DNA from 2 places in the Lysinibacillus sp. IITD104 genome. Region 2 is predicted to be linked to the other one. Evidence: a T-box and tRNA genes for the amino acid it is inferred to sense, from the RefSeq annotation. Region 2 holds a T-box; the other holds one or more tRNA genes.

Region 1 (16,054 bases), 4.0 Mb from region 2:
AGTGCAGTAGCATTAAGTTTCTTAGACTGCCGAACAGATAAATTCACTTGAAAGACATCGCCTTGAGAGATATACATTTGAATTTTTTTAACTGCTGCCTCGAAATCAGCTCCTGCAAATGAAACAAGCAACTCATTCTCATCATTCATAACTTCTACAGCAGATGTTTTCTCAAATTTACGCGAGACTAATCCAGCCTGTGCTGCAACCTGCCAGTTGTTAGCCCATTCTTCCAAGCTGACCTCACTATCTTCTAGCTTCATAAGTGTCACTATATTCGTTTTTACATCATGTACTGCCCAACAATCAAAAATATAATAAAAAATATCTGGTACATGTAGGTCATCCGTTGCCGTATTAGGAAGCTCCTCAATTTTACGAGCATAATCATACGACACAAATCCAATAGCCCCTCCCTGAAAAACCGGAAGCTCTGCATTATATATAACCTGATATTCCGCCACAAGCTCTTCTAGTAAGTCAAGTGCCTCTCCTTGTAAAACCTCTTGTCTACCATTTCTCCATTTTACTAAAAGCCCACCCTCTACTGAACGTGCGGTAGCTAATGGATTCCACGCAGCTATTGAAAAATGTCCACCACGTCCACTTTCTAAAAATACATGTGCTTGCTGAGTCTCTGACTGTTCTTTATAACTATAAAAAAATGAATCTGCATCCATCGTTAATGTTTTCGTAAGTATTGTTTTCAAGTTATTTTCCCCTTTAAACATATGATGTGATTCCATCTTAACTTGATTATTACATAGAAGCGAATATTTTTATAATTATCATAGTATCCATGTTTTCACACTAAAAAAGGGCCCCTTTATAAAGGAGCCCTTACATAAAAAAATTGAATTAGTCTTCAAATTGATATAAAGGTGTTGATAGGTAACGCTCACCATTAGAAGGCACAATAGCAAGGACATTCGAACCCTTACCTAAACGTTTTGCCGCTTCAATTGCAGCATAGATTGCAGCACCAGATGAAATACCACATAGAATTCCTTCTTCACGCGCTACTTTACGTGCTACTTCAAAAGCAACCTCATTTTCAACAGGGAATACTGAAGAATAGACTTCCGTATCTAAAACTGCTGGTACAAATCCAGCGCCAATTCCTTGAATTTTATGTGGTCCTGGTTGCCCACCAGAAAGAACTGGTGAATCTTTTGGTTCTACAGCAATGATTTCAATGTTTGGATACTTTTCTTTTAAGACAGCACCCGCACCAGTAATTGTACCACCTGTACCTACACCAGCAACAAAAGCATCAAGTGTTAGGCCATCAAATGCTTCTACAATTTCTGGTCCTGTTGTTAGACGGTGAATTACCGCGTTCGCAGGATTTGTAAATTGTTGTGGTAGGAAGTAGCCATGTTCTGCAGACAGTTCTTCTGCTTTAGCAATTGCACCTTTCATACCTGCTGGACCAGGTGTTAATACAAGCTCTGCACCATAAGCTCGCAATAAATTACGACGCTCTAAGCTCATAGTTTCTGGCATAACTAAAATGGCTTTATAACCTTTAGCAGCTGCAATCATCGCAAGACCAATACCTGTATTACCAGATGTCGGCTCAATAATCGTACCACCAGGTTTTAATGTCCCGTCTTTTTCCGCAGCTTCAATCATAGCTAAAGCTAGACGGTCTTTCACCGAGCTTCCCGGATTAAAATATTCTAATTTTACATACACAGTACCTTCATTTTCACTTGTTGCATGATTTAATTTTACAATTGGTGTTTTACCAACTAATTCAGCTACCGAGTTTGCTAATCTACTCATTTACTAATCCACTCCCAATCCCTACTATTTTTATAGGTTTTACTTATTTTGTATTTTATCAATTTTTCCATTCGATTGTCAATAAATAAAACTAATATTTTCAGAATATTTATCATTGCTATGAAAAGGAAAAATCTTATCCTCACTAAAGAAAAAGAACCTGCATTTATTGGGTAATTCACTACGAATGCCTGTAAGTTTGATCAGACTCATTTTACCCCGCAAAACCTGCAGACTCTCTTCATGTATTATTTTTCTTTTTTAGTCTCTCCATAATACCAAGTAGCATTAAATTCCGACCAAAATGCTTCCGGCGTAACAGATTGCGGTAATTGCTCTAAAGCTAATTCTCGCTCAATATGTTCTTTCACATCGTCATATGTAAAGGATTGTCCTTCTAATATCTCTTGTACTTGAACAATGCCATAATGACCATTATCTAACTTAAAGGCTTTACTTACCTCATCTGCCTTTAGTGATTTTACAGTATTAATAATTGCAGGGTCTACATTTTCCTGATTTTCTGTAAGGAAACCAATATCCCCTCCTAAACTCGCTGAAGCACTATCAACAGAAATTTCTCGTGCCAGCACTGTAAAATCAGAGCCATTTTTTAATTCACCCAGTGCCTCATCAGCAGCTTTTTTTGAATCGACCTCAATAAAATTCGTACGATAGCTTGTTTTTGTATTATATAAGCCTTGATTTTCCTCATAATACTTTTCAACGTTTTCTTCCTCTATCACTACATCTTTCGTGAGTACCTTATCCAATATAAGCTGTGATCGAATCTTTTGGCGTAGTTGCTCTGCCGAAAGATTTTGCATGGCTGTATCATACAAATCTTGAGCAGATCGCATTAACGCTAATTCCAGATCAATTTCTTTATCAGTAACTTTAATTTTATATGTTTTTGCGGCCTTTTCCATTACCGTTTCATTTACTAAATTTTGGAGTGTTTCTTTACCATATCGTTCTTCCATAGCAATCATCCACTCTTGGCGTGTGATAACATCCCCGTCAATGGCAGCGACTTGTTCGTCGCTACCAATTTCCTGACCTTTGTTCGGGATCAACCAACTAATGAACCATAATACATTTCCTAATAACAAAACGGCTATGACAGCTAAAGCAGGCTTTGTCTTTAAACGACGTTGCAATAAAGGAGTTTGGTTTGGTGTTACATTGGTTGAAGGTCGCCGATTACGCGTTGAGCTCATCGATAAACCCTTCTAGCTCATCTTTAGAAAAGCTATATGTCTCTAAGCAGAAGTGACATTGTGCCTCTGCACCGCCGTCCTCATCAATCATTTCTCTAATCTCTGCAGTTCCTAGACCTAAAATTGCCGCACCAAACCGCTCTTTTGAACATTGACATTTAAATTCAACTGGCATGGAATCTAAAATTTGTAGATGTCCATTTCCTAATACAGCTTCTAAAATTTGCTCTGGTGTAAAGCCTTTTTCAATCATTTTGGAAACAGGCTCTATTGTAGCAAGGTGTTGCTCAATTTCAGTTATCGTTTCTTCCTCACAACCTGGCATTAATTGAAGTATAAATCCGCCAGCTGCAAGAATAGTGTTGTCTGGATTAACTAATACGCCTAAACCTACAGATGATGGTACTTGCTCAGATGTAGCAAAATAATAAGTAAAATCTTCAGCAATTTCGCCTGAAACAATTGGTGTTTGTCCTGAAAACATATCTCTTAAACCAAGGTCTTTAACAATTGTAAGAGCACCTTCTGTTCCAACACCTGCTCGAACATCTAGCTTACCTTGCTCGTTTAAATCAAAGTGTACATGAGGGTTTGTCACAAATCCACGCACTTCTCCATGTGCATTACTATCAATTACCATTGGGCCAATTGGACCGTTGCCTTCAATTTTAATAGTAATTTTCTCTTCACCTTTTAGCATGGCTCCCATCATAACTGCCGCTGTCATTGAACGACCTAAAGCTGCTGATACAACTGGCCATGTATCGTGACGGCGTTGCACTTCTCCTACTGTGGCTGTTGTACGTGCTGCAAACACACGAACTTGTCCATTAAATCCTAAACCTCTTACTAAATAATCACTCATAAATGGAATGTCCCTCATTTCCTATTGGTTACGTTTATAGAGCTTATATAAACCCTTTAACGTTAAAAATGGATCTACAACATCTATAATTTGTGTCTCCCCTGCAATTAGATTTGCTAATCCACCTGTAGCAATAACTAATGGCTCCTCTTTACTTTGTGCTTTTATACGATTAACAATGCCCTCAACTTGCCCGACAAAGCCATAAAAAATTCCCGCCTGCATGGCAGAAACGGTCGTTTTCCCCACGATATGTGTAGGTCGAACGATTTCAATACGCGGCAATCTTGCAGCCTGTGTATAAAGAGCCTCTGTAGAAATAGTGATGCCTGGCGCAATAGCTCCCCCCATGTAATCGCCCTTTTCGTTCAAATAACAATAGGTTGTTGCTGTCCCAAAATCAACTATGATACAAGGGGCCTTATATAAATCTAGAGCTGCTATGGCATTCACTATGCGATCAGACCCAACCTCACGTGGATTTTCGTATTTAATATTTAAACCCGTTTTTACACCTGGTCCTACTACCAAAGGCTTTTTTCGAAAATACTTCTGGCACATCGCCTCTAGGGAAAACATAATTGGTGGCACAACTGAGGATATAATAATGCCTGTTATTTGTTCAAATGAAATGCCTGCATGATTAAAAAAGGAAAGAACTTGCATGGCATATTCATCTTCTGTTTTATGAAGATCCGTCACCATACGCCAATGGAAGGCTAATTGATCGTTGTCATCATAGACACCTAAAACAATATTTGAATTCCCTGCATCTAAAACTAAAATCAAAAATGACACCTCCCATATCGTCATTGTAACTTTCGCAATCCCCATATTACAACATTCTCTCTAACTGGAATGAGGATAAAACACTTTAGAAAATGATACCATACTTTTTATCTTGATTCAGCAGATGTTGTTTGTACTGTAGGGGGCATGCTAGGTACAGCATCGTCTACTACAAATGGAGATCAAAACTATATTGTTTCATCCTTCCATAAAAAGAGGCACCTAAATATGGCCGCCTCTCTTAAGATCATTTGAAATTAAATTTTTCTGGATCTGGACCACAACGCAGTCCATCGTTCATTGCATCCAACTGTGTCATTTCCTGCTCAGTTAACGCAAAGTCAAAAACAGCTAGGTTTTCAGTCATACGTGCAGGTGTCATCGTTTTTGGAATCGTGACAACATCATGTTGTACATCATAGCGTAATACAATCTGTGCAGGCGTTTTGCCGTATTTAGCGGCTAGCTCTTGAATCAAAGTTTCTTCCAGTAGAGAACCATTCATCAACGGAGACCATGCCTCCACCTGTATCCCCTTATCCTTACAGTAAGCACGTACTTCCTCCTGTGTTAAGTGCGGATGGAATTCAATTTGATTAATAACAGGGACGACAGTCGTTGCCTTCAAAAGGCTTTCTAAATGGTGTACGTGGAAATTACTAACTCCAATTGAACGTACTCGACCATCTTGGTAAATCTTTTCTAGCGCTTTATAAACCTCAAGATAATTTTGGTCTATTCCAGGCCAATGTACTAAATATAAATCCAAATAGTCTAATCCTATTTTTTCTAAACTGCTGTCATATGCCGCAAGTGTTTCTTCATAGGAAAGTCCATCGTTCCAAACTTTGGATGTGATAAATAATTCTTCACGAGTTACCAAGCCTTCTTCAATGGCTGCTCGTATTCCTCGTCCAACACTTTCTTCGTTTCGATATACTTGTGCTGTATCAATACTACGATAGCCTTTTGCTATAGCTGTTTTGACTGCTTCAGCTAGGTCATCTCCTTCGGGTACTCGAAAGACACCATAACCAACCAAAGGCATTTTAAGACCATTATTCAATACAACATTTCCCACGCATATACACTCCTATCTTTTTTGGCTAACATCTCTCTAAATGGCAGAGTTGCATGCAGCTTGTCTTTTTTACTACTTTATCCTAATGCTTATTAGCAAGAAAAGGCAAAGAAAAAGACTGCTTACTGAACTAGTAAACAGTCTTCCCTATTTTTAATCACGTTTTTCATCGATACCCTTAGGTGCATCATTTGGTTCTTTACGTTCTTTTGCTAGATCCAAAGTTGTTGGATTTGGCTCTTTACTTAATAGCTCTTTTTCAACAACTGGTTCGCCAATAGTATCTAATGTAGGCTTTGCTTCAATCTTTGGAGTGTTCTCCTCAATTTTTTCTACAGCCTCTGGTTCTGGTAATACACCATGATCACGTAAATGCTCAATTTCCTGTGCATTTAATGTTTCTTTTTCCATTAGTGTATTGGCAATTAAATCAAGCAGGTGACGCTTTTCCGTAAGGATACGCTTAGTACGCTCATATTGTGTATCAATAATTTTTTGCATTTCTTTATCAATTTCATAGGCGATTGAATCAGAATAGTTCTGGTCAGAATTAAAGTCGCGGCCAAGGAATACATTACCACCTTGACTTGAACCAAATTGCATTGCGCCAAGATTCTCACTCATTCCGTATTCAGTAACCATAGCACGGGCAATGCTTGTTACCTTTTGGAAATCGTTATGCGCTCCAGTAGAAACTTCACCAAGAACAATTTCTTCAGCTACACGACCACCAAGAAGACCTGCAATACGATCTAAAAGCTCTTGTTTGGTAGTAAAGAAGCGCTCTTCCTTCGGTAACATAATCGCATATCCACCAGCTTGCCCACGAGGAACAATTGTTACTTTGTGTACTGTATCAGCCTCATCTAGTTCAAGACCAACGACTACGTGGCCAGCTTCATGGAAGGATACTAGTTTCTTCTCTTTGGCAGAATATACACGACTGGCTTTTGCAGGACCAGCGATTACTCGGTCTGATGCTTCATCGATATCTGCCATATTAATAGTGCGTTTACTTTTTCGAGCCGCTACAAGCGCTGCCTCGTTTAGTAAGTTTTCTAAATCCGCACCTGAGAAACCTGGTGTACGTTGAGCAACAGCTGCTAAATCAACTGTATCTGCTAAAGGCTTATTGCGTGCATGTACTTTAAGAATTGCTTCACGACCTTTTACATCAGGGTGTCCTACTGTAATTTGACGGTCAAAACGGCCTGGACGTAATAACGCTTTATCTAAAATATCTGGGCGGTTTGTTGCGGCAATGATAATAATCCCTTCATTGGCACCGAAACCATCCATTTCAACTAATAACTGGTTTAATGTTTGTTCACGCTCATCATGGCCTCCACCGAGACCAGCACCACGTTGACGACCTACTGCATCAATCTCATCGATAAAGATGATACATGGAGCATTTTTCTTAGCATTTTCAAATAGATCTCGAACACGTGAAGCACCTACACCGACAAACATTTCTACGAAGTCAGAACCTGAGATAGAGAAGAATGGGACGCCTGCTTCACCTGCTACTGCTCGTGCAAGTAATGTTTTACCTGTACCTGGAGGACCTACAAGTAAGATACCCTTTGGAATACGGGCACCAATTTCAGTGAATTTGCGGTGGTCTTTTAAGAATTCTACCACTTCGACAAGTTCTGCTTTCTCTTCATCAGCACCTGCTACATCTGTAAAACGTACTTTTTTCTTTTGATCATCATACAGTTTAGCTTTACTTTTACCAAAGCTCATCACTTTATTACCGCCACCTTGAGATTGACTCATTAGGAAGAAGAATAAGAAAATGATGATAATGAAAGGAATAATTCCTGTGAAGAATTGAATCCATCCACTTGTTTCTGGTGCTGCTAAAAAACTAATATTACTATTTTTATCCTTAGCAGCCTCATCGATGCGGTCCATTAAAGATTGGTTTTCACGAGGGATGTTTAAAGTAAAACTTTCCCCTTTTTCATACCCCTTCAGTGTTCCTTCAACGACGTAAACTGATTTATCAGGTTGAATTGTAGCACTTGTTATTTCTTTCTTATCTAGAGCTTCTTGAAACTCATGATAAGTTAATTCTTTCGTTGGTGAATTTCCACCATTGAAAGTACCAAAAATACCGATAATCACTAGGAAAATCAGTAGATAGAATATGGTATATCGAAATATTCGATTCATCTCCAGCCTCCTCATTACAAACAGAAAAATTATAAGTAAAATCTTAACATATCATGATTTCATCATACAACGAAAAGCCCTACTTAAAAAATGTTTCGTTCACTTATTGCCGTTATCACAACAGTTTTTAGGCCATCTTTATATGTCCCAGCGTAATTGTACCTGTTCCTCGGGCTCGATATAGCTAAACATTGTGTCAAGATTTTGAATTATGTTCAACATAACAAAAAATACGTGACTTGCGCTGGAGACCTTTACTTTTTATAGCTGGTCTTTTGTATCTTAGAAAGAATATACCTCAGGCTTCAAAATACCGATATAAGGTAAGTTACGATATTTTTCAGCGTAATCTAAGCCATATCCTACAACAAAGCCATCTGGCACTTCAAAACCAACATAGTCAGCAGATAAATTTACTTTTCGGCCTGATGGTTTATCAAGTAATGTAACAATTTTAATGGACTTTGCTTTGCGGTATTTAAATAAATCTACTAGATAGCTTAAAGTTAAACCACTATCAATAATGTCCTCGATAATTAATACGTCACGCCCCTCAACGCTTGTATTCAAATCCTTTAAAATCTTTACTTCACCAGACGACACGGTAGCATTACCATAGCTAGACACATCCATAAAATCAAGTTCGATGAAAGAATCGAAGCGTTTCATTAGGTCTGTCATAAATGGCATTGCCCCTTTAAGTACGCCAACAGCTAATGGAAATGCATCTTTGTATTCCTCTGTTAATTGCGCGCCTAAGTCTGCAATTCTTTCTTGCAGTTGTTCTTCTGTAATCATAATTTTTTCGATGTCGTTTTGTAACATATCGATTCCTCCTCGTGATGTATCAAAAAATCTTCACCCTATTTCGGTGAAATATTTTACAAAGACCTTAGTCTACGATGAGCACTGTATCATCGTTTGGTTGCGGAGTGGTTGAAAAAAATATTCCCATACGCACACCAATTACCGCTACCACCTCATCAGATTGAGAAATCAGTAACGGCCAGCTATTTCGCTCATTTAAAGGAATCTTTTCATCTATAAAAAGGCGAGATAAGCGTTTTGGCTGATCCATTCCTTTTAACAGCATTCTATCTCCATCCTTGCGTGCCCGAACATAGAGCGGTAGGTGGAGTTTGCTAGCGTTAAAATAAAAAAGTTGTGCAGTATCCGTCAGCAATTCAGACGATAAATCATGCAAATTGACTAGGCGTAAGCGCTCACCATTTGTCAGTGTTGTCCAGCCATTAGCAGTCAAAATAACCTGTTTCTCAGGAGAAGCTAGGCCCTCTAACGGCTCATTTTTCTGAATCGTTAATTTTCCATAACGGCGAACTGCTAGAAAATCTTCAGGTAAGTGAATTTCAGCATACCCTGCTGTTGTATCACAAAGCTTTAAAATTGAAGTCAATAAGGCATAACTTTGTATCGTATTTGAATCTTTGTAAAGATAGTTTAATAGTATTAAAATGAGCCTCCTTTGTAAAGCAAGTGGTACCAATTGAAATGCCTCAATTTCCATGCTATATGTATTTTCATTATTTCTTATGATGATTTGGGAAAATACATCTTGGGCCAATGTCATTAAAAAGGTATCGTCTTCTTGCAATTGCTTTGTGAAATGGGTCACCTGTTCAGTCACTCGCGGATTCTCTGCCTCCAGTAAGGGTACCACATGATGTCTGAAACGATTACGTACATAGGTATCTTTAGAATTGCTAGCATCTTCTCGATAATTTAAACCTTTTCTAAGTAAATATTCCCTTATTTCAGACTTTGTAACCGTTAAAAACGGACGAATTAATGTTTTTCCTTCAAAAAGTCTTTGAGGACGTATGCCCTGCATGCTATTCATTGTTGCATTTTTTGTAAGGGCCATTAATACTGATTCCAGTTGGTCATCCGCATGATGTGCAGTTACAAGCTTATTAGCATTTGTTTTTTGCAGAATTTCTTTGAAATATTGATACCTTTCCCTACGACAAATTAACTGTGTATTACCATTTTCCTGTGCCATTATTGCAGGTATTGAAATTTCCGTGGCATGTAGATAAATGCCATTAGCGTCACAATATTTTTGAACAAAGGCTCTATCCTCAGCAGAGGCTTCCCCCCTCAACATATGATCAACATGTACGGCTTCCACATGAATGTTCCACTGCTCCTGGGTTTGAATAAAGTAATGAAGTAAAGCCATAGAGTCTACCCCACCCGAAACGGCGACGAGAAGATGGTCGCCTTGCTGTAATAATTGCTCTTCTTCAATAAATGTTTTGACCTTTAATTCAAATGACAAACGCTTCTCCTCCCCTTTTCGTTGTTATTTTAAGATGATTTACTCATTGAATATTGAGCTGGTCTAAAGACAGCCCATGTCGGTACAACATGCGTTACCTCTAACATTAATACTGTACAATCATCTTCTATTTCAAAATAACCTTGGAATGATTGCATAATGGTTGTTAGCTTTTCTTGAATCGTTTTATTTGTACTAGCTACCTGCTGTGCGAAAGCTAAAAATGTCTCCTCTTGTTCATCCCAATCAGCTACACTTGAGAACAGCCCATCTGAATGCATTAAAATAACGTCACCTGCCTTCAGTTTTCTTTTTTCAGCTTCGACTGCTGAAATAGATAAGAATCCTACAGGTGCAGCATTACTTTCAACTTTCAGTACCTCTTTTCCACGCAAAATGTAGGTAGACATTCCACCAGCCTTCCACGACCACAAATCGCCGTGCTGTAAATCGACAAGTGCAAAATCAAGTGTTGCATACATATCATCTTGCTGCTTTAATGCCATGACATAATGGAGCGTATGCATCGCAGTTTCAGGATTCATATTGTAATTTAGGCACTCTCTCATCAAATGGATCAATTTTCTACTTTCATGTTGTGCTTCTTTACTTTGCCCCATACCATCAGACAGCAATATTGCAAATAATCCAGGATGCAACTGGAAAAGAGCATGGGAATCACCAGAATATAGAGTTGCATCTTTAGACATGCTATATATATCATACTCTACTTCAAAGCTAATAGCTGATCTAAAGCATATTTGAACATGACGAAACGGTATTTCACAAGCTACTACTTTTTCAATTTCAAAAGGTTCATCAAAAATCTCATAAAGAATTGGCAGAATCATACGTTCAGCTAATGTTGTATCTTCCTCCCAGTTGACACGTGCTGGTGCTAAGGCACAAACAATCTTTCTTGCCCCAGGCTTATTGCTTAGAACATCAAGTTGAAAACATTCGATATTAGCCTCCTTTAAACGTTCAACAATGTCCTTTTCAACACTTACAAAAGAAATTGTATCCTCCTTCATCTCAGCAATTAACTGATTTAAATGATTGCTCATATCGCGAAGTTGAAGGGCAATCATTTTTTTGCCATGGAAATATTGTCCATTAATACGTTCTCTATAAAGTTCTGTATCTAATTCCTCAAAAATTTTCGTGGACTTCACGCATTTATAGCGTATTTGTTCTTCAACACGATGAATAGCTGATTCCTTGCCTACTCCTTTCATATGAAACCAATCTGTCATCAGCTTGTCCATACCATTATTTTGCGCACCCCAGCAATGATCGTAACGGAAACAGCTTAAACAAGTATTCATTGGAGCTACTTCCTTCGCGGCTTCAACAGGTGCTGTCATAAAGCGATCAAACACAAGTTCCTTCATGAATTGTACAAAATGCTGAAAGTGCTCTAATTTATACGTTACATGTTCCGTTAACCAATTCTGTCGGGCTAGTAAAATCTCCTCTCGTTGTGGAAAGAGCTTGTCCCTTACCTTATCTGAATATTTCTTTGGAATTGTTAGAAATAGAACACTCCCAATAACAATTGAGGTGAAATAAACACTATCTAAAGGCAAAGTGGCGTCATAAAATAAAAAAAATACACTAGGTAAAATACTACCGAGAGCAACACCAAACCTACCACCTTTCGCTCCCATACCTGCACATAATCCTGTTAAGGTAGCTACCGAGAGCATGCCAGTAAACGAAAGCTTGGCCACACCAATAAGCGTCCCTAGCACTGCGCCAATGACAGTTGCTAACGGAACACTTCCAACCAATGCGCCAAAACAGATAAAGAGCTGCAGTAAAAAAATAGGGAGTGAAAAATAGCTTATTACAACCGTTTGCATTCCGGTAAGCATGGCTGCAAAGACGACTAATCCTGAACCTAGCTTTTCATATGTCCAATGCGTCGTAAACCATTCATACGAATTAACAAATAATACTTGCATAAACAATGTCATAATAAGAGCTAAAGCTGCTTCACAGCCCACATAAAATTGTACAAGCACTGGTGGTATGCCCTGATACATCACTCCTTGCCACATTATTTGTACCAGTAACACAGCTAAAGACACCGCAATACTTTGGGGCAGTTGCCAATAACGGAAACGCATAATACATTCATACAGGAGAATTTGTAAAGCGAGAATTAAGACTTGTCCAAAGCCTAAGAAAAAGCACCCCGCTAAACTCCCAAATAAAACAAATTTGGCATACTCCCTATATTTTGTTCGAATAATGGCCCAAAAAGGAACTGAGAACGGTACAGCCGCTTCAAATACAACAGATTGAGCCAAGAAAAAGGCGGTTAAAAAAAAGAGAGAGCCTATTAGGATCTGCTTCTTTTTCAAACCTATTTTTTGGTCATCTACATCCGTTGTATTATACCATTCAATACTTGTCATTTAACTATCCCCTTTCCGCACTTTTGGTTATTATAAAAAATTATGTGTGGAAAGATTGTCTGACGTTGACATAAAAAAATATAAATATTTCGACTAATAGCTATTCATAAATACGAGAATTGGCAACAATTTCTATAGTGAAAGGCTTTTGATCAATAGAAATATCAGAAAATTCAATTATGGAATCAATATCATAATCATTTACTATTCATCTTAAAGCCTAATTTGAAGGGATTTTACCTACTATCAATGCTATAATTCAACTATTCTCTAGGATATATTTCTACGTAAGAACAAAAAATCCGCTAAAATACTCTTCTATGTAACTGTCCTGAAATATCTTTAAATATTTTTTACAAACCTACTTGACACTAGCACAATTGGCTTGTATTATTTAACTTGTTGCTTAAACGACATGCGGAAGTAGTTCAGTGGTAGAACACCACCTTGCCAAGGTGGGGGTCGCGAGTTCGAACCTCGTCTTCCGCTCCATTTATAAATATGGCGGCCTAGCTCAGCTGGCTAGAGCGTACGGTTCATACCCGTAAGGTCGGGGGTTCGATCCCCTCGGCCGCCACCAAATAGGCCCGTTGGTCAAGTGGTTAAGACACCGCCCTTTCACGGCGGTAACACGGGTTCGAATCCCGTACGGGTCATCTCAAACAGGTATCTCAGAATCTAGTTCTGAGATACCTGTTTTTATTTTATCCATCTATTTATACCATCTATCTATTACCTTGCAAATTCTATCCGTCAGCTTTAAGTAAAGCTATGTGACAGAATATAAAAGTATGGCATACTAGTAAAAACAACGTTTTTAGGAGGTTTTATTCCCTTGGGTGCATTAACAAAGGCTGCTTTAATTTGTGGAAGTGGCTCAATGATTATTCTTATTTCAATTCTCATAAACTTACCGTTTTTTGTTCAAATAATCCTATTACTTTGTGGACTAGCTGTAAGTGTATATGGTGTTTTTTCACTTGTCAAAATGGTTATCCATCCAGTGAAGAAAGAATCGATAGCTCCACCTGATGAAAAAATAGTAATACCCACAAAAAAGAAAAAGAGACCTTCTTCAACTTTATAGGTATATTAAAAAAGGGAGTAGCTTTTTAAAAAGCTACTCCCAACTCTATTTCATACACTTTTTCTACGATTAAAACAGTCAGCAAACTACCCTCTTCTAGCTCCGCGACCTCCGCGTTTTGATTCTGTAGCACGTTTAAGTGTTGCTAGACGTTCATCACTATCTTTTAAGAAGCGTGCCATTTTTTGCTCAAAATTTTCTTTTGGCTGATGGCGTTCGTTGCGATCATTAGAACGATTATCACGACGTGGACGTGCTGGACGCTCTGGTCTCTCAGCTTGAGGCTTTGCTTTACGGATTGAAAGACCAATCTTTCCGTCCGCTTCAACATTCATCACTTTTACTTCAACTTCATCTCCAACTTTTAGATGCTCATTGATATCTTTTACATAATTGTCAGCAACTTCACTAATGTGAACTAAGCCTGTTTTGCCATCTGGCAGCTCAACGAATGCTCCAAAATTTGTGATTCCTGTTACTTTACCTTGTACCTTGCTGCCTACTTCAATTGACATAAAAAAAATGCTCCTCCTTAAAAATTAAGCGACTCTTTTGAGCCATGTAATCAATTTAATCAAACTTTTTACTGCAATAAGCTTCTCTTTTCATTATATATAACAATAAAAGAGTGTCAACAATACATAGCTTTTCAGTCGTCTTTTTTATCTTCCTTATCTGGAATGATGAAAATAATCTCACCTTTTTCCGATAAGTAGTACTCTTTTCTTAATAGCTTTGCGATATATTCATCATCCTGTAATTGTTTGATTTTAAGATTTAATGTATCTTGTTCTTCTTTCAATTCAGTGAGATGCCGATTCGCTTCTTCTTTGGATTTCTCTTTTGCTGCTAATGTTTCATTCTGTTGTAGCAGCACATTTAAGAGAAGAGCAATAATAATGACTGGTACAATCGCAAAAAAGACAATACGACGCATCTTACGTTTTCGAGCCTGTTGTTTGCGATTTATAGCTCTATCCGTGTTACGGACATAGTCATTATCAAGCTTTGTGAAATTTTGTGATTCATCATTTGATGAATGACGTCTCGTCATGTCCGCACCTCCGAAAATTATTGTTGCTTTTTATTATACTTCAAATATCGTAATTTTTTAAAAAAAGTGTAGGACAAATACGAATAAATTTTGACAAAAGGTCTTATAACAAACATAACAATATTTATTAATAATTGCAAAATTTGTCGAATAACCGTAATTATGAAGCGTACAATGAACCAAAAGGGTCTCCATGTTATATTCACCAAAATTCTAGCAATGAAACGTAAAAAGGTTTGAAAAAATGATTGATACAAAAAAATTCCGGCTATCTGCGCTAGCGGGTCGTAAGCCCGCCAAGCGCCATCCTTTAGCCAAAATAATAAATAGTATGTCAAACCTCCAAGTAGAATCCATGTTAATAACTCAACAACCATCATCCACTTTCGAAGGCTTGACCTTTTTGGAGTTGAAAAAACAATGAGCCTTATACTATCAATTATGAAACCAACTGCTATACCGCTCAAAACCATGACAATTAATTGATAAAATTGTTCACTGACAATCATCCAAATAATTTATGAAGGAAACCTTTCGAGAAGCCACTTTCCTCCTCGTCGTACTGTAAGGTTTTTACAGTTCCTTCAAGTGTCAATAATCCTTTGTCAACATCTAAATGAACGATATGCAGTTCCTCTCCACGGATTAACAAGTGCCCTTGGGACGTCTTAATGAAAAACTCTTCCTGATCAAAGCGTTCAATTGATTTTACAGAAGTCATGTCCATTCTTTTACGATTACGAATCGTTAAAATATGCTCTCCAGATGGAATTGTGTAACGATTACTTTCTTGATGTAGCGTCATTTTTTTCCTCCTTTAGTCGTCCTAGCTTCTGTTCACTTTATGCGGACAACCTTCAAAGCATGACAACTTTATTTAAGTTGTGTAATACTTTCACCCACAGAAAGAAAGGCGGGACAACATTAGGAGGGCTAGAAATTAAATTTAGCTTTATTCCTCATCATCAATAAATTCAGGTTCAATTTTTTCAAGTCGTTCTTCTTTCAAAATGGTAAACATTTTTGCTGCATCTTCTTTTTTTACCGTATCACGTATTTCTTCTACACGGGCCGTTACTATTTTTTGACCAAAACGGATAGCAAGCTCATCACCAGCTTTCACTGTACTACTTGCTTTTGCAATCTTTTCGTTGATGGTGATTCGTCCTTGATCTGCCACTTCTTTGGCTAAAGTACGGCGTTTTATTAAACGGGATACTTTTAAAAACTTATCTAATCTCATACTCTTACTCCTTTTCTAGTTGCT
Region 2 (16,054 bases):
AAAGGAGGTGATACTGATGGAAGAGAAAAACAATCTTTTATCAATAGAATCAAAGATTTACATCGAAGAGCAAGAAGAACTAAATGAAATAGCAGCTTCATTTGGTACATTAAGTACTGTTTCGAGTGGTTCTTGTCCAGGTTCTTCATTAAATACTACTTCATCTGTGTCTACAGCTGGATAAACTTGTATCTGTGAATTAGATGAATAGTATTTTGATGAATCAAAAAGTTAGAGTAGAGCATAGGAGCCTGAAATGAAGAGCAGGAGTAATGATTAAATAAGAACTGGACCAAGGAATTTACAAGAACAAGCCTAAACTTGTCTATCTTTTTCTAATCTTTCAAATTCAGTAATCTCTTTATTTTGGATGAAAAAGATGAAAGATTAAATATGAAATGTTGGGAGAGTATTTAAATGGAAGAATTCGCTGAAAATAAAGTAGAAGAAATGAGCCTTTATATTGAAGAACAAGAGCAGCAGTTAAATGAAGTTGCTGGTACATGGGGCTGTACATCAAGTTTTTCTTGTCCAGCTGCAACTGCAGCAACTGCTTCTTCAGTTGGATGAAATTTGAACTTGAATTTTCTAGAAAATATTAAACGGAGGTATTTAAATGGAAAAACACGAAAAAAATAAAGCAGACGAAATGGGCTTATATATTGAAGAGCAAGAGCAGCAGTTAAATGAAGTTGCTGGTACATGGGGGTCCGCAACAACATTTGCTTCAGCATCTACAATTGGTAGTAGTGCATCAACTGCAAGCTCTGGAGCAACTGCTTCATCATTCGGTTGATAGAGAGGATGGATATTATGAATGACAATCAAAATTTTAATAGAAACCTAAAAGATACTTTATATATCGAAGAGCAAATGGACGTGTCAGAGTTTGCTGGGTTTACAACAACTAGTAGTCTAGCAACAGGCGGATCTTTTGCTTCTGTCGGAAGTTGTGCAAGTTCTGTTTCTACAGGATCATGTATCTCCAGCGCAGGTGACTAAATTTAACATTAAATAATTCTCATACATAATACTCATTAAATATGTTATGTATTTAATGAGTATTATATCATCTTTCCTTTCATTATACTCTCTAAAGCAATTGTCTATACCATTCTTATCGATATTTATTTACATATTTTAAAACATTTTTTCTATGTTATTCAAATTTGAGTTTGAATATTCCGTTTCTTTCTAAATTTTTAAGAGTTACTTTGAATGTCAACAAAAGGTATTCAAATAGAACGTACTACTAAAGCGGAAATAGAAAATATATGGTTGTGATTGATGTTGTATAAAATGTAAAATAATACAAAATATATAAAATTGTTTTTTATACTTATCCTATTGTAGTATTTGAAAGGTGGTGAGAATAATGACGTATAACAAAAAAAAATCAAATGTACTAGAATTGAAAAAAATGGATGTCAATAATAAAAAGTTGAATGGCGTAATGGGTTATTCAACGACAAGTAATTTCCTTTGTATCGGTACACCAAGCATGATGAGTCAATTTACTTGTAGCAAATAAATAGGATCTGTAACGAATAAAGAGTGGAGGTAATAATTATGGATATGCGTTATGTACAGTATATTAATCTTAAAGAAAAATATTATGAGCCTCCACTTGAAAAGGCGACAGAGTCAGCTCTGAAAATTTCTGATGTACCCTTCAATTGGGTTATAAATTCTGACAAACATTGGACATATTATTCTAAGCCAGACTCTGATTTGCCTATTCAGGGTTGGAAGATACATATAAGTTCTATACCAAAAGAAGCTAAAGAAATATTGAGAGTCGTTTCGGATTTTTTGTTTGAGAATTCTGTTCCGTTTAAACATGTATCTAATGTGTGGGAATTAGTATTAAAGAATTCTAAATATGGTGACAGAGCCTCGTCAGGTAAATTTATTACGATCTATCCGAATAACGAAAGTCAGTTTACTTTCCTTTTAGAGAAATTACATTATCTATTGAAAGACTTTTCAAACGGACCATACATACTGAACGATAAAAGATGGTTAGATGGGAATGTTTATTTTAGATATGGGGCATTCAAGGAGATGTATTTAATTAACGGTGCATCAAAAATTCCAGCCATTCAAAATTTTTCTGGTGAATTAATACCCGATTCAAGAGCGCCATATTATACGGTTCCTGATTTTATAGAAGAGCCACTAATTGTTAAAAAAATGTCAGAAGCGCATGGGGAAATACAAACTGCTGTATCAGAGCTTGATAATTATATTATTGAATCTGCTTTGCACTTCAGTAATGGTGGAGGGGTTTATGTGGCAAATCACATTCCTTCAAACACTAAAGTAGTATTGAAAGAGGGGCGACCAAATGCAGGTTTAGATGGTCAAGGAAGAGATGCGGTAGAGCGTTTAAATCATGAAGGTAGTATATTAAAAAAACTCCTAGGATTAGAATCCGTGGTTTCATTCCATAAAATATTCCATGAGTGGGAACATGTATTTTTAGAAGAAGAGTATATTAGTGGGACATCTTTAGATACTTGGATAGCAACGAATTATCCATTCTCTGCACAGCAAAACTCAAGTGAATACTGTGACAATGCATGTTCTATACTAAAACAATTAAAAGATGCTCTGCAATCTATCCATGCTAGAGGCGTTGGTATGGGCGATCTACAGCCAGCCAATGTAATGGTAACAGCTTCTAATGATATTAAACTAATTGATTTTGAAGCAGCGAGTCATTTAAACGATAGTATTCCTTCAGGTTTAATGCGACTTGGTTTTGTAGGTGCTCCAAATCTTTCACGGGAACAGACAGATTGGTTTGCCTTACTTCGTATAGCAAGATATCTGTTTCTACCGATAGGGCCCGTTCAAGATATAGCGGTAGACATCATAAAAAAACATGATCAATGGATTTTTGATCAATTCGGTAGTAAGGCAATGAGATGGATTGAAGAAATTGAAAGTGAATGTAATAAAAGGTGCGTTATACCACAAAAAAGTTTCCTCTCAGCGCCATCTAAATATTTTAATAGATCAGATATACCCAAAATTCTCTCATCAATCAGAGCTGGTATTATTACTGATTTGAGGTGTGATGTCAAACTATTATCGGGGGATATCCGTCAGTATGAAAGTTTAGGTGGTATCTTTAATATACTAACAGGTGGCTTTGGTGTAATCATGGCATTAATGCGCACTGGCGAGGTACCTGAAAAGGCAAAATCTTGGGCAATAAAATATAGTTCGCAAGAAGTTATTAATCAGCTTGACATGGGGCTTTTTTCAGGAAAAGCGGGAATAGCAGGAGTACTTTATGATTTAGGGATGATTGAAAGATCCAAAGCAATCTATGATTCAATAGAAATAGAATCAAATAATGAGGATATTTCAATAAGAACGGGATTAGCTGGAATAGGCTTAGCATTTATATCTGCATCCTATATATCTGATTTTAAGTATATGCTTGATCGTGCTATTAAAATAGGCCTTCAGTTACATTCCCTTCTTGAAAAAGATATAGTGGTAACTTCTAACGATGCTGATGCCATTCCACTAGGGCTAGTAGATGGATGGTCTGGTGTTTCTCTATTTTATAGTGCTTTATATAAAGCTACTGAAGAAAAAGTATGGTTAGAACTTTCTCTGCAAGCTTTAGAAAAAGATATAAGTATATGTACTATGGATAATTCAGGAACGTACCAAGTTATCGATAAAGAAAACACAAGGTTTATTCCGTATCTTGCAGGAGGCAGCGCGGGCATAGGTCTTAGCATGATAGAGTTGAGACATTTGCTAAAGGACAAGAGATGGGAAACTGAATTAAAAGGCATAGGGGAAGTGGCTAGTTCCAAATGCTTTTACGGTTCAGGTCTTTTTCGTGGCTTAGGCGGGATAATTCTAACTGCCAACGCAGTTGATATCGAGCTTCAAACGGGAGGACAATTCTTAGATAAAGCAATAAATACCTTAAATTTATATGTACTTAGTGATAATGATAAATATTTTATGCCAGGGGACTATTGCTATAAACTTTCGGGTGACATTTTTTCTGGAGCAGCGGGGATGTTATTGGCACTTTCAGGAATTGAAGAAGATATATTTTCTTGGCTACCATTACCTAATTTGAAAGAAACTTTTTCTTCTTATCAAAATTCAACTAATGGAATAGCTGTTCTTTAAAATCATTCATTTGCTATAAAAATATTACAATCAATTAGCTAGAATGAGGCAAATTTAAATGAATAAAAATAGTGAACGGAAAAATTCGAAAACTTTAAGTGGTAAAGTTTTTTTAAAGCTTATTAAAGAAGCAAATCCACCAAAATGGATAATTTTTTTTGCTATCGTTTTAGGAATAATCGAAACTGTTGTTGGGTTACTAGTTCCACTTTTTACGATGAAATTAGTAGATCAATTGGTTAGCTCAGCGTTTAATTTTTCTTATATGCTTTTATTTGGGATTATTTTAATTATGCAAACAGTATCCTCAGGATTATCCTTCTATTTTATGACTTATATAGGAGAATCCATTGTTGCCTCTATTCGAAATCGATTGTGGAGACATGTGCTACGACTCCCCATTTCCTTTTTTGATGACCGTCAGTCTGGGGAAATATTGAGTAGAATTACGCAGGACACAAATATTGTAAAAGCATTGATTACTCAGCATTTAATCACATTTGTCACAGGGCTCATTACGATTATTGGGTCAATTATTTTCCTATTGCTCATTGATTGGAAAATGACTGTTATTATGCTGATTTCTATTCCTTTGTCAATTTTATTTATCCTACCCTTGGGACAAAAAATGTACAAGATTGCAAATGCTACGCAGGATGAAATGGCGAATTTTTCTGCTAACCTTGGTCGAGTGTTAGCAAATATTCGTCTTGTAAAAGCGTATCATGCTGAGAAAACCGAAGGCAAGTATGGTGAGAAAAACGTTCACAACCTTTTTAAATTTGGCTTAAAAGAAGCAAGAGTTCAAGCCTTCGTTTCCCCATTCATGACATTTGTAATTATGCTTGTACTTGTTATATTAATTGGTTATGGTGGCGTACAAGTAGCCTCTGGTGCACTAACTGCTGGTGCGCTAGTAGCGATTATAATTTATATGTTTCAAATTACGGTGCCCTTTACTCAAATGGCCTCCTTCTTTACATCTCTACAAAAGGCACTTGGGGCGGTTGAAAGAATTCGAGATATTCTTTTTGTTCAGCATGAGGGCGAGGGCGAGCACGCAAAGATAGAAGTGCAGAGTGCAGAACAAAATATATCATTTTACAATGTTTCTTTTGCCTATCAAGAAGATATGATTATTAAAAATCTCTCATTAACAATTCCTACTGGAAAAATGACGGCATTTGTTGGTCCTAGTGGTAGTGGGAAAACGACATTATTTTCTTTGCTAGAACGTTTTTACAAGCCCATCTCAGGTGAAATATTACTAGGCCAAACTAGTATTTATGACATTTCACTGCAGTCATGGCGCAGTCAGCTTGGTTATGTCTCACAAGAAAGTCCCTTAATGTCAGGGACTATTAAAGCAAATATTTTATATGGTGTTGAACACGGAGTGTCAGAGACAGCTATTCAACATGCTATACAACAAGCCAATGCATGGGAGTTTATTGATAGACTACCTGATGGTGTTAATACGCAGGTTGGAGAAGGTGGTATGAAGCTTTCAGGAGGGCAACGACAGCGGATTGCCATTGCAAGAGCTTTAATTCGAAATCCAAAAATTTTATTGCTGGATGAGGCTACTTCCAATCTAGATAGTGATTCTGAATTACTTGTTCAAAAAGCATTACAAAAATTAATGGCGGATCGAACAACACTCGTTATAGCTCATAGACTTTCTACAATACTTGATGCCGATCAAATTGTTGTGTTAGAACGTGGAGAAATTACAGGTATCGGTACACATAAAGACTTGATGCAAACACACATGTTCTACGAAAAGCTAGTGCGTCAACAACTGAAAAACGAGGTTTGAAATTCCCCATATATTTTTACTGGGAAGTTCATTATGAATGGGAAATACAATTTTAATATGATATTTAAAAAAATCTCCCCAAATTTTTAGAAGAATTTCTAACAATCTGAGGATATTCAAATAGCTTTATATGTTTAAATGTTCTCAACCTCATGTCTTATATTATATTACTTTTAGAACATTAGGGCAGACCACTTTTTAAAATATCTAAACGGATTACTTCTGTTACAGCTTCTGTGCGAGAGTTTACGCCTAATTTTTTATAAATTTTAGTTAAGTTGTATTCAATGGCTCGTATACTTAAAAATAATTCATCGGCAATTTCTTGATTACTGTACCCTTTAATCAAGCTTCTAAGGATGGATATTTCTTTTTGAGTGAGTAGTGTACTTAAATTATTGCTTGAGGGAATTGGTTCTTTTAGTTTTTTTAATAAGGGTAAAGGCAGTAACACATACCCTTTTAATGTAGCACGTATAGTCATAATTAAATCTTCATATGGAACAGTTTTACTAACTATTCCACAAATGTTCAAATTTATAAGCGAGCTAAATTGTGAATAGTAATCGAAGCCAGTATATAGAATAACTTTAGCTTTAGGTCGTATTGCTAAAAGTTTTTTTGTTAGATCTATACCCGAGCACTCAGGCATTTGTATATCAAATAAGTAAATATCATAGTCGCTAATTTCAAATTCTTTATATATTTCTTCTAGCTCGTGAAGATAAGTAACCTTAAAATCTTGTTCATTTTCTAATATGGCTTTAGTACCTAGACCTACCATTTGATGATCATCTACCAAAAGAATATGAATCAATTTTCTCACCTCGGTATTGTTATATGGATTTCCGTACCAATACCAATTTCAGTAATGAAGTTGATATTTCCGTTAAAGCTATAAACTCTTTCTTTTATACCATTTAGTCCTGTATGTGAGTTATTGACTGATACTGAGTCCGGCTTAAAACCATTACCGTTATCTCGATAGTCAAGATATATGTTCTTTTCATCATCCCATAAACTTAATGATATTTTAGTTGCATTAGCATGTTTATGTGCATTGTTTAGAAGTTCTTGAATAACCCGATAAATGCAAATTTCCAAATTATAGTCGTCGTGTTCGATGATAGGGGGAAAATCATATGTAATGTCAAAGCTAGCCTTTTTTTGCATATTTGCACACAATTCTCTTAAAGCTACAGTTAATCCCCCTTTTGTTATTGAGATTGGACGAAGCTCATTGCAAGTAGTGCGTATTTGATTAATTACATCTTGCATCCCGTTCTTTATTTGATGTAATTGACTTAGTGTATCTCTTGGAAGGTAGGGTGTTGTAGTGATTAAGTTTTCAAGTGAACGATACCAAATAATTTGATCCTGTAAGGCTGAATCATGAAGATCAGCTGCTAAACGTCTTCTTTCTTGCTCGGATAATTGAAACAGAAAACGTGATAAAGTGGAAGATGATTGTAACTGTTGAACCTCTGTTTGTTCAATGGTATGTATTAGATTTTCAACAGCAAAAACGTTTTCATAAACGAGTCTTATATATTTAACAATATTAATAAACCAAACTTTTTCATGAAGGTTAAAAACTGTTTGATTTTTTTTATAGCCAATCCATATGTATGTATGGGTTGTTTCGATTGTATAAATCCTCATACCAATTAAACCTTGGTAATCAAGTAAATCTATCTTTTTATTTTTATGATTACGTATTTTATCTTTGAATTTTTCAGAAAGGTGAATAGCTTGCTCGTTTTTTGAAATTTCCTCTAAATGGAAATTGTCTGTAAGATAGTCAAACGTTATAAAAGCAATAATGCTTGGCCCTAATGATTCTTGAAGTTGGTTGATAAACAAATTTTTTAAATCTTTTTCTTTCATGCTCGATGATAATTTTCCAATAAAAAACTCAAGCTGCTGAGACAAACTATCATCCCGCATCCAAAGGCGATGTCGAAGGACAAAGTCTACTTTCTCTTTGATAAAAAGTAAAATAATAATCATACTTACAATTACAAAAATTAAAAAGAAAAAATATAAAATCTGAGAATTAGGATTTAAGCTGCCAAAAATAATAATTGTAGCAATGCTTATAGCAGGTAAAAGAGAAAGTAAAAAGTAATAAGGAATTCTACTTAATATGAAGTTTAAATCTATTACTTGTTTAGAGACAGATAAATAGAAATATCCAATAGGGATAATAAACAAAAAAATTTCAACGGTATCATCATCTAGGTAGGGTAAATTTAGCATAAATGGTAATGCATGCAGCGATATGAATGGTGTGAATGCGAGGACATTAATCCATACTAACCATTTTAGGATTGTCTTCCCTTCATGATATATGTTTTTTATGTAGTAATAACATAATAAAAGAATCACAAAAAAAACATTTGAGCAAAAGTAAAATAAAACTATATTTGCACTAATCGCTGAAAAATGACCTTTATATAAAAAATTTAATATACTGATTGATATGATAATGATGGAAAAAACTTTATTAAAGTTAAACCACATCGATGATTGTTGTTGAATAATTCTTCTTTCATGAAGAAGAGCAAAAATAAATAAAACTAAATACATTGATCCTAGTGGTAGAAAAGTAATAATAATGATATTAGCGATAATATCATCCCTTCCAGACTCGGTCGAAGCAAATAAACTCAAAGCAGCTGATAACAAGAATCCAATGAAATATCGATTCACTGCATTTGGAGATTTAACCATTAGCATGGATAAAACTAATGCTAGTATAGAAAATAAACTTGGAATAATTAGTTCTTTAATAGTACTTCTTGTCTCATACTTTGGGGTAGCAACTGTTTGTGTAATTTCGCCGTCTGTAATTTCTACTTTGCTTCCTCTGTTTATAGAGACATCAGTGATTGGCTGTCCGTCAATCTTTTTGATAATATTTCCGGGTGAAGCGGTTGTATAACGTACCCATCCATCATTTTGGTTAATGTTGGTTATTATATATTCACCAGTTGAATTATTAGATATATTTATGCCCATATATGGCGTTAGCATTAATGATAATAAATAAAAATGTATAATGATAAATATACTACTTAAAATTAAAACAAATTTTTTGAAAACCATAGTCTCACTTCCCATAATTATAGTGTTTTAAGAACAAATAATATAGTTGAAAGGATGTAATCTAAATGTTAATGGATGTAATTCATTTATTATTAAATAATTCGAGTAACATTGATCAAAAAGAATTGATATATATGTTATCTGCAGATGAAATTAAAGTAATTACTGATGCTCTGAAATCGCTTGAAAGCGTGAATACTTCTATTCTACCGGCTTCAAGTTCGTGGGCTTCAAAATAATGACTAAACTTTAATGTTAAGTAGTAAATTTTTGTGTTTATTTGAGATATCTAAAGAAGATATACAATCCTTAAACTTCTTAAGATATATTTGCTCAACAACATGACAATATGTTATTGCACCACCATTCATAATACAAAGTAGTAATTCTTGAAGTTCGCTATCAAGCAATTCCTCAAAAGATTTATTATTGTTATAATATTCCTTTAATAATGAAAATTTTGGATCTTGTATATGTAGATAATATAAAATAGGAAGTGTCTTCTTTTTATCTTTGATATCATTTTTATGTATCGAATAAGATAAATCATTTACATCATTTCTTATTTGTGCAATAACTCCGAGATAATAGGAGTATTCTTTTATTTTTTCAAATGTTGATGGACATACATTTCCGGCACCAAGTAAATTTGCTAACAAGATGAGAGATCCTGATTTCAATGCAGTCATGTCAAAATACTCTTGTTCAGTAATAGTGTCATTAATTAAATCAGTGTGCTGCCCATTAATTGCATCAAGCATTAATGGATAAATAAAGATGTTAAAGAATTTTTTTACATCACTGGAACAATTGATATAATGTATTCTTTGGAGAGCTATAAATAAATACCCGAGTAGAATATTTAAATTATAACTAAGGGGTTTATTACTCCAAGGATTACATGGGGCATCATTATCCTGAATATCATCCAAAATATCGGCAGATAAAAGTATAAGTTCTACAATAGTTTGGATTTCTATTAATTCGCTTTTATTATGTACGTTTCTAAAAATATTGTAGTGTATTTCAGTTAATTTTGAGAAACTTAAAGGTTGTTTAAATTTAAATTGTATATACTTAATTGCAGTATCTTGTAATTGCTGGTTGAAAAAAGACTCAATAATCCAATTATATGCACAATCCATAATTTCTTGTTGGGAAGTAGTGTTCATTTTTTTCTCCTTTTTTTTAAAATGTCTGTAAGTAATGGAATGTATTTTTTACAATATTAGTAATTATGTGAGTATATTACAGTATAGCATGTTTTTTTATAAATAGTTAAGATGTTTTAAATATTAGATAGGTCTTTACAAATCCTCTTTAATAATTTTTTTAAGATAACACATTTGTAATAGTTTCTTTTTATTTAGTAATTCCTTTTTTGATTATTGAAAAAAGGATTTCCTTTTTTTAGTTTCATCATTAATTGAAAATGATAGGAGTGGAGGATTGACGACTCCTTTGGAATCACCCTGAAGTGAGATAATTAGAGGAAAGAGTTCAAAAATCTAAAAGCATATATTCCAGTATTGAGTGATGCCTTTGCATCGAATTCCTATTACAGCAGGAAACTAATCGGTCGCTCTCAGAAAAGTGACTGTCGGAGTGGTAATAATCATGATGAACGTTATGGTGATGGATCCTTTAAAAAGAAATATTGTAATTGACAATTTCTGAAAAATTAGCTAATATTGATAACAACTAAATGGAAAGTAGGTGATGTGACATGATGAATAGATCTGTAATTAGCGAACTGCAATTCGGTTTGTTCAATTTCACACGCCTAAAATATACAAAGTGACGCCGTGCTATAACTCGGGGTATTTGTGTATCTTTTAAACGTGCCTGTGAAACCTTGTAACTGCCGAATTGCAGCTACAAGGTTTTTTTATCGTAGTTAGGGTTATTGCGATATGGCCTTTTGCGGATGAAATCGATTTTCGCTGAGGCATCATTGATAAGCACGTTTAGGAGGAAAATAAATTGAATTTAACAACATTGGGTTTTACAACATATTTTGAAGAGCAAATGATAGAAATGAAAAAGCAGGCTAAATTAAAAAATTGTGTGCCTGCAAGGGTTACTTTAGAGCATAAGCATTCTTATCGCGTGTTAGCTGAAGAGGGAGAATGGCTGGCGACAATAGCTGGTCATTATGCGTATACCTCTTTAACTCGGGAGGACTATCCAGCAGTTGGTGATTGGGTGCTAGTGGAGAAAATGCCTGGTGAGGAACGAGCAATCATTCATCAGCTATTCCAAAGAAAATCTGTATTTTCACGTAAAGTTGCAGGAACGGAAATTCAAGAACAGATTGTCGCATCAAATGTCGATATCGTATTACTTGTTATGAGTTTGAACGCTGATTTTAATATTCGACGTTTGGAGAGATATTTAGTGGCTGCTTGGGATTCAGGGGCAAAGCCTATTATTGTCCTGACAAAAGCTGATTTGTGCGAGGATGTTTCGAGCTTAGTGCAAGAGGTGGAATCTGTAGCCTTTGGTGTAGAGATTTTTGTAACGAGTGCTCTATCTGGTGAAGGTCTAGAGGAAATTCAAACGTTATTTACAGAGGGCGTCACAGGGGCATTATTGGGGTCTTCGGGAGCAGGAAAATCCACATTAACAAATGCTTTATGTGGTGAAGTACTGATGAAAGTGGCGGGAATTCGTGAGGATGATGCGAAGGGACGTCATACAACGACCCATCGAGAGCTAGTAGTATTGCCTGCTGGTGGCTGTCTAATCGATACGCCAGGGATGCGTGAGCTTCAACTATGGGATCAAGGTGACAGTTTAGCTTCAAGCTTTCAAGATATTGAGGAACTAGCAACAGCTTGTCGTTATCGTGATTGTACACATCAAAAAGAGCCGTATTGTGCTGTCCAGCAAGCTATTGTAGATGGGGACTTAGATCAATATCGACTACAAAGCTATTTTAAGCTACAAAGAGAATTGGCTTATATGGAGCGCAAAACAAATACACAAGCAAAACTTGAGGAGCAACGCAAGTGGAAGCAAATAGCTAAGGGAATGAAAAAGGGGAAAAAATAATCATTGGGAGCACAGCCATGACAATTCAAAACATAAATCATCTACTGTTTTCAGTTTCTAATTTAGACGAATCCATCACATTTTATGAAAAAGTATTCGATGCCAAGCTGCTAGTAAAGGGGAACAGCACAGCCTATTTTGATGTAAATGGGCTGTGGCTTGCTCTTAATGTAGAAAAGGATATACCACGTAATGACATCCATCAGTCCTATACACATATTGCCTTCACAATCGCTGAGGATGACTTTGATATGATGTATGACAAATTGGAGCAACTAAAGGTCAATATTTTAGCAGGTCGACAAAGAGATGAGAAGGACAAAAAATCGATTTACTTTACGGATCCTGATGGTCATAAATTTGAATTTCATACAGGAACTTTGCAGGATCGTTTGGATTATTATAAGCGAGAAAAGCCACATATGACGTTTTTTGGTAACTAATTAAGGAGGGATTCTATGAATAAAGCGTTTATTTTTGATATGGATGGAACATTATTTCAAACCAATCTTATTTTAGAGCCTGCGCTTGATGCAACATTTGATGTGCTACGGACAAATGGCCTGTGGCAGGGAGAAACACCAATAGAAAAATATAGAGAAATAATGGGGGTTCCTTTACCTGTTGTGTGGGAAACATTATGTCCTATGCATACGCTAGAGATACGAGAAAAGAGCAATGTATTATTTCATGTAAAGCTGGTTGAGCAAATACGTGGACATAAAGGCGCATTGTATCCACATGCTGAACAAACCCTTGCAACATTGTCAGAGAAATATCCGTTATACATAGCGAGTAATGGACAGGTCGACTATTTACAAGCAATCGTTGAAACCTATCAGTTGGAGCGTTTTATAAAGGGAATCTATAGTATTCAAGCTATTGCAAGTGGGCATAAATCAGATCTGGTCAAAAGCGTTGTAGATGAAAATAAAATTGATTACGGAGCAGTGGTAGGAGATCGTTCTTCGGATATCCAAGCTGCACAGGACAATCAATTACTAGCGATAGGTGTACGCTTTGATTTTGCACAGGACAAGGAATTAGAAAAAGCAGATATAGTAATTGATGATTTAACTGCATTGGTAAATGTTACATTAGATTAACCTAAGAAAGTGTATCAAAATAAGGGATGATTTAGCGACAAACATTGCATTTCCTCACAAGAAGGCGTAAAATAATGCCAATCCTATAGAAAAAGCATTGAGAAGGAAAAGTAAATTGGATGAGCATTTTGTAGAGAGCCTCTGTTGGTGGAAATGAGGTAAATGAACCCTTTTGAAAATGACCTTTGAGCTTCGTACCGAAAGCTTTTTAGCCAGTAGATTACGACGAGAGGGGCACTCGTTACAACAGCGGCAGTATCTCTCTTTTTGAATGAAGACGTACTGATAGAGGCAAATAGTGTGAGCTATTTGTAAATATAGGTGGTAACACGGGTATACTCGTCCTAATCAGATTTGATTAGGGCGATTTTTTTTACCATTTTTTCTGTGAGGGGAGCAATTTAGAATGACGATTATTATTGGAGGCGCTTGGCCGTATGCAAATGGCTCTTTGCATTTAGGGCATGTTGCCGCATTATTACCAGGTGATATTTTGGCTAGATATTACCGACAAAAAGGTGAGCAGGTTTTATATGTATCAGGCAGTGATTGTAATGGTACACCCATTTCTATACGTGCCGCACAAGAGAATACAACGACAGAGGCTATAGCTAATCACTATCATGAGGAGTTTACTAGATGCTTTCAAGATTTAGGATTTACCTATGATTTGTACACAAGAACGGATGCGGAGCACCACCATGAATCCGTTAAGTCCCTTTTCTTACAGCTACTGGCTAATAATTTCTTATACAAAAAGAAAATTGAACAGGCTTACTGTGAGACGGATAATCAATTCCTACCAGATCGATTTGTCGAGGGTCTTTGTCCAAATTGTGGAGCGAAAGCAAGGGGAGATCAATGTGATAACTGCTCAGAAATTTTAGACCCTTTGGATTTAATTGATAAGCGCTGCAAAATTTGTGGGAACGAACCTGTTATTCGGGAAACTGAGCACTTTTATTTTACCTTTAGTCAATTTCAAGGAAGGTTGGAGTCTTATTTAGCACAAGCAAAAGTCGAGAAACGTTGGCGTGACAATGCTTTAGGGTTAACAGAGCGATACTTGGCAGAGGGAGTTCCCGACCGAGCAGTAACAAGAGATTTACCGAATGGCATAGATGTTCCAGTGCCAGGTTTTGAAGGGAAAAAAATATATGTATGGATTGAAGCTGTAGCAGGGTACTTAACAGCAAGCTTGGAATGGGCAAAAGAGCATCAAATAGCTATTGAAGATTTATGGAATGAAGAGACTATTTCATACTATGTACATGGGAAGGATAATATTCCATTCCATACAGTTATTTGGCCAGCCATTTTAATGGGAATTGGATCTAAGGCAGTACCTACCCATATCGTATCCAATGAGTATTTAACATTAGAAAAGCGCAAATTATCTACTAGTCAGAATTGGGCTGTATGGGTTCCTTATATTTTAAGTCGTTATGATGCGGACTCTATTCGCTACTTCTTAACGATGAATGCGCCAGAAAATCGTGATACTGATTTTTCATGGCGGGAATTTATTTATAGCCATAATGGCGAACTACTCGGAGCCTATGGTAATTTTGTAAACCGTACATTGAAGTTTATTGAGAAATCATTTGCTTGTCAGGTGCCACAAGCTGAGGTGGATAGCGACATTCGAAAACAAACCGTACAATTGTTTAATGAAGCGGGCGTTCTTATCGAAGGTGGTCATTTCAAACAGGCGTTAGAATCCATCTTTGAGTATATTCGAGGAGCTAATCGTTATTTTGATGAACAACAGCCATGGCTACAGGTAAAAGAAAACGTAGAGGCAGGTAATCGTACATTAGCAACTTGCGTCTATATCATTGCGAATTTAGGACAGCTGCTGCATCCTTTCTTACCGTTTTCAGCAAAGAAAGTAAGAAATATGTTAGGTATAAATGAAATGATGTGGCATGAGCAAGTAGATCTGCCTAAATTAATTCAAGAGGTGACGCCATTGTTTGAACGTCTTGATATCGAACGAATCGATGAGGAATATCAAAAACTAGTTAGGGATAGTCACTAGGATTGAAAAAGCAGTATGGCTCGCGCGCCATACTGCTTTGCTATTTACGTTTAATTCATAACAGGTGTTAATTTTGTCACTACAATGCTATTGATTGCATTAATATAGGCTAAGGCACTTGCCTTTAGAATATCTGTATCTGCTGCTTTTGCAATATACTTTTCGCCTTCGTGTTCAATCGTAATTTTTACTTTACCTAAAGCCTCTTTGCCTCGTGAAACACTATTGATATTATATTCCACTAGTTTTACATCCATATTTGTAATTTCTGCAATGGCTGAATACAGGGCATCAATTGGGCCAGAGCCTACTGCACTAGCTTTAAATACTTCACCGCCTTTACGAACCTTAACACTTGCAGAAGGAAAGCTTGTATTACTGACGACTTGTAGATCATCGAAATCAAAGAATTGTTCACTATAATGTGTAGCATTTTTATTATTGGCATCATGCTTTTCATAATAACTTTCAACAATAACGTATAAGTCGTGATCGTAAACTTCTTTCTTCGCATCGGCTAGCTTTAAGAATCCTTCAAAAATACCCTCAAATTCCTCTGTAGAAAGATTAGTAAACCCTAATTTTTCAAGAGCGTTTTTTACTGCATGGCGACCAGAGCGAGCTGTTAGTACTAGCTCCATATCATCAAGACCTACATCCTCAGGGTGAACGATTTCATAAGCATCACGTGATTTTAACAAACCATCTTGATGAATACCAGAAGAATGGGCAAATGCATTATCTCCTGTAATGGCTTTA

The links. The T-box of region 2 lies ahead of metG (methionine--tRNA ligase). A T-box ahead of a tRNA ligase gene usually reads a tRNA of that ligase, here a tRNA-Met.
Region 1: it encodes a tRNA-Met, which carries the amino acid that the T-box ahead of metG (methionine--tRNA ligase) is inferred to sense. The anticodon was not compared.

What each region holds. Positions count from the first base shown of each region.
Region 1 covers NZ_JBAHYH020000001.1:4,422,832-4,438,885, forward strand. Annotated here, with positions in the region: gene pabB (aminodeoxychorismate synthase, component I) at 1-731, opposite strand, end outside; gene cysK (cysteine synthase A) at 859-1,788, opposite strand; gene V1L66_RS22415 (peptidyl-prolyl cis-trans isomerase) at 2,037-3,008, opposite strand; gene hslO (Hsp33 family molecular chaperone HslO) at 2,992-3,873, opposite strand; gene V1L66_RS22425 (type III pantothenate kinase) at 3,895-4,662, opposite strand; gene V1L66_RS22430 (aldo/keto reductase) at 4,910-5,743, opposite strand; gene ftsH (ATP-dependent zinc metalloprotease FtsH) at 5,897-7,924, opposite strand; gene hpt (hypoxanthine phosphoribosyltransferase) at 8,207-8,749, opposite strand; gene tilS (tRNA lysidine(34) synthetase TilS) at 8,817-10,223, opposite strand; gene V1L66_RS22450 (SpoIIE family protein phosphatase) at 10,253-12,646, opposite strand; tRNA gene V1L66_RS22455 (tRNA-Gly) at 13,064-13,138, shown strand; tRNA gene V1L66_RS22460 (tRNA-Met) at 13,150-13,226, shown strand; tRNA gene V1L66_RS22465 (tRNA-Glu) at 13,231-13,302, shown strand; gene V1L66_RS22470 (hypothetical protein) at 13,482-13,733, shown strand; gene V1L66_RS22475 (S1 domain-containing RNA-binding protein) at 13,820-14,248, opposite strand; gene V1L66_RS22480 (septum formation initiator family protein) at 14,383-14,787, opposite strand; gene yabQ (spore cortex biosynthesis protein YabQ) at 14,805-15,296, opposite strand; gene yabP (sporulation protein YabP) at 15,293-15,592, opposite strand; gene V1L66_RS22495 (RNA-binding S4 domain-containing protein) at 15,740-16,030, opposite strand; gene mazG (nucleoside triphosphate pyrophosphohydrolase) at 16,035-16,054, opposite strand, start outside.
Region 2 covers NZ_JBAHYH020000001.1:408,323-424,376, forward strand. Annotated here, with positions in the region: gene V1L66_RS02135 (thiocillin family RiPP) at 17-184, shown strand; gene V1L66_RS02140 (thiocillin family RiPP) at 418-570, shown strand; gene V1L66_RS02145 (thiocillin family RiPP) at 617-796, shown strand; gene V1L66_RS02150 (thiocillin family RiPP) at 814-1,002, shown strand; gene V1L66_RS02155 (SapB/AmfS family lantipeptide) at 1,376-1,531, shown strand; gene lanKC (class III lanthionine synthetase LanKC) at 1,570-4,167, shown strand; gene V1L66_RS02165 (ABC transporter ATP-binding protein) at 4,226-5,986, shown strand; gene V1L66_RS02170 (response regulator transcription factor) at 6,168-6,803, opposite strand; gene V1L66_RS02175 (sensor histidine kinase) at 6,809-9,094, opposite strand; gene V1L66_RS02180 (hypothetical protein) at 9,160-9,333, shown strand; gene V1L66_RS02185 (polyprenyl synthetase family protein) at 9,337-10,266, opposite strand; gene rsgA (ribosome small subunit-dependent GTPase A) at 11,078-12,148, shown strand; gene fosM (FosM family fosfomycin resistance protein) at 12,166-12,591, shown strand; gene V1L66_RS02200 (HAD hydrolase-like protein) at 12,607-13,254, shown strand; T-box leader at 13,343-13,604, shown strand; gene metG (methionine--tRNA ligase) at 13,661-15,295, shown strand; gene V1L66_RS02210 (2-isopropylmalate synthase) at 15,346-16,054, opposite strand, start outside.